2 regions of the Chryseobacterium sp. Mn2064 genome follow, and region 1 is predicted to be linked to the other one. Evidence: riboswitches for the same ligand, from Rfam matches in the RefSeq annotation. Region 1 holds a riboswitch; the other holds the start of a gene.

Region 1 (4,567 bases):
AGCTTTACAGTATTCAATAAAAATATCGAAATATTCATCATTGTCAAAGATTCCTGTATCAAAGATTTCATACTCCGGATCTTTTTTGCTACGTCTTCCGTTTTCCGTAACGAGGTCATCATAAGGAAACGTATTGATGGGATATTTATACACCATCTTCATATAGCTGTGGGTAGGGGTGTTATCCAGATAATAAAAAATTTCTTTAATATCTTCCCCGTGATTTCCCTGTGGATTGCTCAAACCAAAGAAACGCTCCTTTACGATCTTATCTTTCTTGTTCCAGAATGAAAATGCAAAGCAAAACAGCTGCTTTACATCCGATATTCCGGCAATACCTTCTTCTCCCCAGCGGTAGGCATAGCTCTCCGCGTTATTATGGTTGGTGAAGTTCCAGGCATTTCCGTCTCTACTGTAATCTTCCCGTACGTTACCCCATTGCCGGTTGCTTACATAAGGTCCCCAGTTTTTCCATTTGGTATCTTGTAATCTATCCTTTTCGGCAGTCATATCTCAACATTTTTCTACACGAAGTTAGTTTTTTTGAAAAATAATTCCAATTCCTTTCATCTGAATAATTATTAATATAGCTCTGAAATACTTGTGTTTAAGGGCTTTTTAAAATATTAAATTATTTTTTTTTTGAAATTAAAAGAAAAGAGCTACCTTTGTACCATTCGTTCATTCAAATATTGAAAATGTTATCAAGAAAGGTTGAGGGATTAGACCCTATGAAACCTTAGCAACCCTTTGCGCAAGCAGAGAAGGTGCTACGTTCTACCAAAGTAATTTTGGACAGATAACTTACTGAAGTTCTTTTCAGCCATTTCCTGTGGCATTTTCAATTGTATTAAAATAATAGAATTGAAAACAGAACTAAACTATATTAATCTTTCGTATCAAACCAATTCCCAAAAGGAATGGAATATCTCGTTAAGCTATGAGCTTTTCGGGAAAGACCTGTTTACAGCTCCCATTATTCTTATCAACCATGCACTTACCGGAAATTCAACAGTATCCGGAGAAAAAGGGTGGTGGAAAAATTTGGTAGGTAAACATCAGGTCGTAGATACGGAACAATATACCGTTCTTTGTTTCAATATACCCGGAAACGGTTATGATACCTTTTTAATTGAAGACTATGAAGACTTCACCCCTTCAGATATAGCCAATCTATTTCTGAAAGGATTGGAAGCTTTACATATCAAAAACTTATATGCCATTATTGGAGGATCTCTGGGAGGAGGAATTGCCTGGGAAATGCTTGCCAAGCAACCTAAGTTGGCAGAAATATTTATCCCGATAGCTTGTGATTATAGAACACACGACTGGCTTCATGCGCAATGTCTGGTTCAGAAATTTTTATTAAATGATAAAGATGAGCCTTTACAGAAAGCAAGAATTCATGCCATGTTGTGTTACAGAACTCCACAATCGCTCAACAGCAGATTTCAGAATACATACAATCAGGACAAACAGCGTTTAGAATCAGAAGATTGGTTAATATATCACGGTAATGCTTTAAACGAAAGGTTTAGTTTGAAAGCATATCAATTGATGAATCATTTACTGATGAATATCAACGCTGATGAAACAGCCTTAGAGAGAATAGAAGCACGAATGCACATGATCTCCGTAGATACAGACCTGTTTTTTCCCGCTTCTGAAATCCGAATGTGCTTCGAGAAATTGAAAGAGAAAAATAAGGATGCCTCTTATCACGAGATCCAATCTATACACGGGCATGATGCCTTCCTAATGGAATATCAACAATTAAATAATATCATAAAAAACATTTTATAAAGTAATGAAAAAGGGTAATGAAATAAAATTTTTAAAGAACAGATCAATCATCAAATTTGAAGGCGAAGATTTTTTAGGCGAAATCGGAATTGATGGAAGAATCTTCAAAGCGCTTACTTTAGCACGAATCAGTGTAGGAGTAATCTCTCAGCAGGCTGTAGAAAACGGAATCTCAATATTGGTTCATGAAAATGATGCGGAAAAAGCCGTAGCCTGTCTTATTGATGAGTTTGAAGCAGAAAGAAAATCAGGGAAAGTTTCCCAAATTTATAGCATCAATAATGTTTCTGTACTAGGTTTTGTATCAGAAGATTTTAATAAAGTCCTTGCTGAACTGGCGAGAAATAATGTATTTCCACTGCTTTTAAATCAGATCGCAGGAGAAAATAGAGTAAATATTGTAGTGACTTCTTCTCAGGACGAAAAGACCAAGAATATCATAGAATCTGAAATTTTCAAAAAGCCCAAAACGGTTCATCTGGCTATTATAGGTCATGGAAACGTAGGGAAAACCTTAATTAATCAGGTTTTAGAATCTTCAGAGGAGATCAAAAGACGTAAGAATATAGATCTTAAAGTGGTGGCAGTTGCGAATTCCAAAAAAATAGCATTTAACAAAAAAGGATTTGATGATAAGTGGAGTGAGGAAGTAGTAACGGCAGAACATCCATCAAATGTTCAGGAGCTGATCAATTTCTCCAACGAAAATCAATTGGAAAATCTAATCGTTGTGGATAACACGGCAAGTAAAGATTTTGTTCATAACTATCATGCTTTGGCTGAAAACGGTTTTGATTTGGTTTCTTCCAACAAGATTTTTAATACCCTTCCCATTGAAGAATACCGAAAGCTAAGATATACTTTGAATAAAAATAACAGAAGATATCTGTACGAAACGAATGTTGGAGCAGGTCTTCCGTTGATTGATACCATCAAATTACTACACCTTTCTGGGGAAAATATCACAAGAATTAAAGGCGTTTTCTCTGGAACATTAAGTTATGTTTTCAACAATTTTTCTTTAAGAGATGACAAATTTTCAACCATCATCAACGAAGCTTTGGAAAAAGGATACACAGAACCAGATCCAAGAGAAGACTTATCCGGGAATGATGTGGCAAGAAAATTATTGATTCTGGCAAGAGAGCTGGATTTGATCAATGAGTTTAGTGACATCAATATTCAAAATCTTGTTCCTGAAAGCTTACTTGAAGTTTCAAAATCGGAATTCCTGACAAGACTGGAAGAACTGGATAAAGAATATCAGAAAATAAAAGAGAACCAGGAGCCGGGTCATGTATTGAGATATGTAGGTGATTTGCATGGCGATCTTCAGAAAGACAAAGGGGAGTTGGATGTAAAATTGATTTCCGTTCCGGCAACTTCAGCCTTAGGACAGTTAAAAGGTTCAGATTCAATCTTTGAAATTTATACAGAAAGTTACGGAGAGAACCCAATTGTAATCATGGGAGCTGGAGCCGGAGCACTGGTAACGGCAAGAGGAGTATTCGGGGATATTTTAAGAGTAAGTGAAACAAAATAATGTATACAGATAAAATGTACAATGTATCATCAATGATGAAGATAATAATGCCAAAGGTTGTATTGAGCGAAGTATAAAAATAACAACTCCGGGATACATTGTACATTATTAAAATTAAAACTATATGGAAAATTTTGAAACATCAGCAATAAGAACCCAAACTGAAAGAACTCAGTTTGACGAACATTCTACACCGTTATATCTTACCTCAAGCTTCATTTTTCAGGATGCGGAAGATATGAGAGCCAGCTTTGCAGAAGAAAAACCTAAAAATCTGTACAGCCGTTTCTCTAACCCGAATGTAACAGAGTTTACAGATAAAATTGCTAAAATGGAAGGCGCAGAAGCTGGATATGCATTTGCAACCGGAATGGCAGCTATCTATTCCACATTTGCCGCATTATTGAATGCCGGGGATCATATCGTAAGCTGTCAGTCTGTTTTTGGATCTACACACACTTTGTTTACCAAATATTTCCCAAAATGGAATATCGAAACATCTTACTTCAAAGCAGAAGACTCTGCCAATGTAGAACAGTACATTAAACCTAATACCAAGATCTTATATCTGGAAACTCCTACCAATCCGGCTATTGAGATTCTGGATTTGGAATTTTTCGGACAAATTGCCAAAAGACATAACCTTCTTTTTATTGTAGATAATTGTTTTGCAACACCTTATCTTCAGCAGCCTATCAAATATGGTGCAGATATTGTTGTACATTCTGCCACGAAACTGATTGACGGACAAGGAAGAGTACTGGGAGGAATTGCAGTAGGAAAAGAAGACCTGATCAGAGAAATTTATCTTTTCGCAAGAAACACAGGGCCTGCGTTGTCTCCTTTTAATGCATGGGTATTATCAAAAAGCCTTGAAACATTGGCTATTCGTGTAGAAAAACACTGTGAGAATGCATTGAAGGTGGCCGAATTTTTAGAAAATCATCCTAACGTAGAATTGGTAAAATATCCATTCCTAAAATCACATCCAAGCTATGAAATTGCAAAAAAACAAATGAAGCTCGGTGGAAATATCGTAGCATTTGAAATAAAAGGAGGAATAGAAGGAGGAAGAAACTTTTTAGATAAGATACAGATGTGTTCCCTATCTGCTAACCTGGGTGATACAAGAACAATCGTTACTCACCCGGCATCCACTACACATTCCAAACTGTCAGATGAAGAAAGAAATGAAGTAGGAATTACTGCGGGTCTGGTACG
Region 2 (4,567 bases), on a different contig from region 1:
AGGTCACAAATACTAAGGAGGTTGCAAAGGCAGGAAGCATGATTTCCCCTTTCCAACTGTCATTGAAATTGAGGCTATTGCCAATCTCAGAATTTCCCGAGACCATTACTCCTACAATAACCAATATAATGATAAAAGCTACTTTGATGAATGTGAAGAAGTTGTGAAACCTGCTTGATGTCTTTAAACTAAATGACAACGAAAGCGTGACAAGAAGAATAGCGATAATGGCAAAACCGTTTCCAAAACTGTAATCAAATACAGAGAGGTATTTAGACATTGCCAAAGCTGCCAGCGCCACAGGGGATGAAAACCCGATAATTAAAGAAATCCAACTGATTAGATACCCAAATAGCGGATGGTAAGTTTCTTTAAGATAGATAAAATCACCTCCGTTTCCTTTAAAATGAGAACCGAGCTCGGCATAACAGAAAGCTCCAAACAGAGCTAAAATACCACCAATCATCCATAGCAGAAAAATACTGTAGGTGTTGGTAATATCGGACAGCTGAAATCCCAGCGTGGTAAAAACCCCTGTTCCGATCATGTTGGAAACTACGATTGCTGCAGCGGTTTTCCAGCCGACCTGATGTGATGCAGTACTCATTTAATAATTAAAAATTAAAGTTAAGACGTCCAAAGAAATAACTTCCCAGTGTTCCCATTTGAACCGGCGCATATTTGAATACTCCATAGTAAGAGTTTTGATAAATCTGAAGATCTGGAAAGACATCAAAAACGTTGTTTGCTCCTACAGTAAAGTTTATATTTTTTGTAATATCATATCCTACGCTTACGTCTGTTACAACTTTTGGTGAAAATTCCTGAACTCCTCCAAAAGGGAAGCCGTCTCTTATGACTTTACCAAAATAGGTATTTCTCACGAGAAAATTAAATTTCCCGATGCCATAATTAAGCCCCAATGACGCTTTGGTTTTTGGAGATAATGTCTCAATAATATTGATCTGGTCTGGCCCGAAATACTGTTCCTGAGGGGTTTTTATACCTTCAGGGAAATGAAAGTCCGTAATTTTGGTTTCTGTATAATTTCCTGCAAGGTTGATGTTTAGGTTTCCTTTTCCAAGTTTCCAGTCATAGGATACCACAAGGTCAACCCCTTTGGTTTCCGTATCAATGGCATTGGCAAAGAACCTCCCGCTCTCTACCTCATTTCCAACTCCAACAATAGCAGGGTCGGATAATCTTTCATCGGTAATGTTTCCGGTAATGACAATTCTGTCTTTTACTTTAATGATATAGGCATCTAAGGTAATAAAAAGCCCTTTTGCTGGTTTTAAAGTAAATCCGGCACTTCCGTTCACAGAAGTTTCCTGTTTTAAATGATTAAATCCAAGAACCTCAGCGGCTTTACTGTCATTACTAAAAATTCCTTTGGTAACAATTTTAGATCCGGTAGTTGAAATATCCGCATAAGAATTGTTAAAGTACTGCTGCTGAAGTGAAGGTGCTCTAAAACCAGTTCCCACAGCTGCCCTTACAGCATAGTTTTTAACAAATTCATAGCGTATGGCAAGCTTTCCGTTCAAGGTACTTCCAAAATCTGAATAGTTTTCAAATCTTGCCGCAGCATCAATATTCAACTTTTTATCTAGATCATAAGAAACATCGGCATATACTGCAGTGGAATGTCTGTCTTTTCTAAGTGCATTTTTTGGAGAAAAACCAATAAAAGATTGTGAACCCCCAGCTGCTTCAGTTACTACCGATCCTTCTACCGCAACGTTACCATTAACATCATATTTAGCATAAGAAGCCTCATCTCCTGCCTTGATCTGGTACTGTTCGAACCTGAATTCTCCTCCAAAGGCAAAATTGAATCTGTTGATATTTTTAGAAACATCAAGATTGATTGTATTCTGAAGAAAGCTATGAGCTCCCGCATAAAAACTGGTTGGAGATTTAGCCCCCAATGAAGCATTATTGGTATTGCTTACGTTATAATTGAAGGTATTGCTTCCAAAAGTATTGCTCAGATCGATCAACCAATTATTTACATTATATTTTGCTCCTAAAGCATAGGAAACATCATAAATCTGAGAGTTTAATATGGCCTGAAATCCATTAGGATAGATGGATGAAACAATATTATTTTTTTCACTGGGAAGTCTTCTGAAGCCAAACCCTTTTCCTTCTTTGATGCTGAAACCTCCAAAAGAATAAAGTTTTAATCTGTCATTTAAAGGATATTCTGAGTTGAAAAACAATTGCCCCTGTTTAATCTGAGCATCTCCAATCTGGAAGTTGAAATCATCCCGGGTTAACCCTCTTGCTTTTATTTCAGCATCATCTGCATTTTTAGCATCGTTAAAGTTAGGCGCAAATTCATACGCAAAATTGTCTCCGAAAATATCAAGATCATGATTCTGCGTTCTTGTTGTTTTTCCTCTGTGGCTCAACTGTAACGATAGGTTAACATACCCTCTTTCCTTTCCAAGGGAAGCTCCGTAGTTGGCACCAGCCTGATAAGTATCTCCATCGTTTCTCCCACTCAATCCATAAGTGATACTCGCAGAAGCTCCCGGATTTTTTTTAAGGATAATATTAATGACTCCGGCAATGGCATCAGACCCATATTGTGCTGCAGCACCGTCTCTCAGAACTTCTATTTTTTCAATAGCAATGATAGGAATGGTACTCAAATCTGTCCCTACAGAACCATTTCCTACGGTATTCTGATAATTGACCAGAGAAGTGGTATGTCTTCTTTTTCCATTTACCAGAACCAGAACCTGATCCGGCCCCATGCCTCTTAAAGTAACAGGATCTATATGCTCTGTACCGTCTGAAGCAGATTGTCTCACGGAGTTAAATGAAGGAATCACGTAATTCAGTAAATCCTGAACCGTAATTTGAGGAGATGCTTTTTGTATTTTTTCGATATTGATAACATCTACAGGAACTGGTGTTTCCAGTTTTGTTCTTTTAGCATTACGGTTTCCGACGATAATGATATCTTCGATCTGTTTTCCTTTTTCCTCCTGTTCCTGAGCTGCTATTCCAATAGTTCCAAGCAGTAATACAGCTATGCTTAATTGTTTCATTTTTTGTTTTGTCCATTAAAAATAAATCCGGCGAAATTTCTCCGCAGATATTTAAGACTTCAAGAAATGGAATTCATATAAGAATGTTGACTTCACTTATCTCCCCCAACGGGTTGGAATTAGCACCTTTACACCTTTGGAATAGTGTCGGTTGCTAAGGTTTCATTGGGCCAAATCCCTCCACCTTTCTTGATAAATCTACTGCAAAGGTAGAGTATTTTTTTTATATGTAAAAAGGCAAATCTGCTAATTTGCAAATTTGCCCTTTTATGTGTTTGATATCGTGAATATTAATTTATCTCACAATCATTTTCTGAATCGCAATTCCTGTATCTGATTTTAATTGAACCAGATACGTCCCGGCAGGATAATTTACTTTCCATTCGTAAGTTCCGTTTTCCTGGTTCAATTTAAACGAGTCTAATTTTTTTCCACTCATATCTGAAATGACAATCTCTCCGTTCTTAGCTTTGTTAAAAACCAGTTGTACCTGCCCGTTCTTTATAGGATTATCGGCAATCTGAAGCGAAAGTCTGTGGGTCGCATTTACATCTGCTGTTGACAGCGCTCCTGCATAGTTTCCAAAGATTCTGAACTCTCCGGGTTGCAGGCTGATAGGAGTAGTTGTAGAAGCTATATTAGAAACAGTGTTATCCATAAGGTTCTGCCATTGCCCTGTATAAGGAAAATAAGGAACAACATTTTGTACAGAAGTGCTATAATTAGCCAAAACCACTATATTTTTCATTCCAGTAAGCGCATCATCATATACATAGATTCTTGTAATCAATCCATCCGGATCATTGGTAAGATTATTAGATTCTATGGTATACGTTTTAGATTTAAACACCTGATGAGCATTTCGGATGTCAATAATTTTTGCCCATGTGTCATAAACCGCTTTTCTGGCAACATCAGTATCATATCCTAAACTAAAAGCAACAGGTTTCTCATCTGTTCTACATCCATTATCAATAGTTCCGTTTGCACATCGGTTGATACTGAATTCATAGCCAAGTTCACCAAACTGCCAGATCATTTTTGGGCCGGGAACGGTGAAGAATGTAGCTCCGAACGTTTTCATTCTGTCAAGCGCTGTATTGAGGTTTTTAACGTTATAACTTCCATTAACAGCACCGTAAGCAAGATTTTTAAACATGAGTCTTTCTTCGTCATGGCTTTCACCATATCCTACCGCACGCATATTCGTAAACCCATGAAGACTGTGGTTCATTCTGTCATAATTGCTGTTCTCTTTATAGCCCATGGTATTTTGGTTGTAAGGATCGGTCTGTTTATTCCAAAGCAGTACACCTTTTCCTTCTGAAACTCTGTAATTGGCCCATTGCTGCTCTTCGGCATCTGTTCCCAAATGTTCAAAAATCATATAGGAATTCGGATCTATAGCCCACTGTCTGTCTGCATAGTGTTTCAGAATGTCTACTCTATCCTGCTGATAAGCGTTGGTACAGGCTTCATCATTTTCAGAACAGCTTTGGGTGAAT

The links. A riboswitch is a leader RNA that binds a small molecule or an ion and turns the genes downstream of it on or off. The one in region 1 is predicted to bind S-adenosylmethionine.
Region 2: it holds a riboswitch for S-adenosylmethionine, as region 1 does, so the genes downstream of both, ACL9RH_RS20015 (TonB-dependent receptor plug domain-containing protein) here and ACL9RH_RS17495 (alpha/beta fold hydrolase) in region 1, are expected to answer to the same signal.

Annotation. Positions count from the first base shown of each region.
Region 1 covers NZ_JBMOUE010000004.1:508,168-512,734, forward strand. The annotation lists gene ACL9RH_RS17490 (MGH1-like glycoside hydrolase domain-containing protein) at 1-510, opposite strand, end outside; SAM riboswitch class I at 699-806, shown strand; gene ACL9RH_RS17495 (alpha/beta fold hydrolase) at 865-1,803, shown strand; gene ACL9RH_RS17500 (ACT domain-containing protein) at 1,808-3,346, shown strand; gene ACL9RH_RS17505 (O-succinylhomoserine sulfhydrylase) at 3,471-4,567, shown strand, end outside.
Region 2 covers NZ_JBMOUE010000006.1:81,827-86,393, reverse strand. The annotation lists gene ACL9RH_RS20020 (APC family permease) at 1-607, opposite strand, end outside; gene ACL9RH_RS20015 (TonB-dependent receptor plug domain-containing protein) at 615-3,062, opposite strand; SAM riboswitch class I at 3,156-3,261, opposite strand; gene ACL9RH_RS20010 (alpha-amylase family glycosyl hydrolase) at 3,358-4,567, opposite strand, start outside.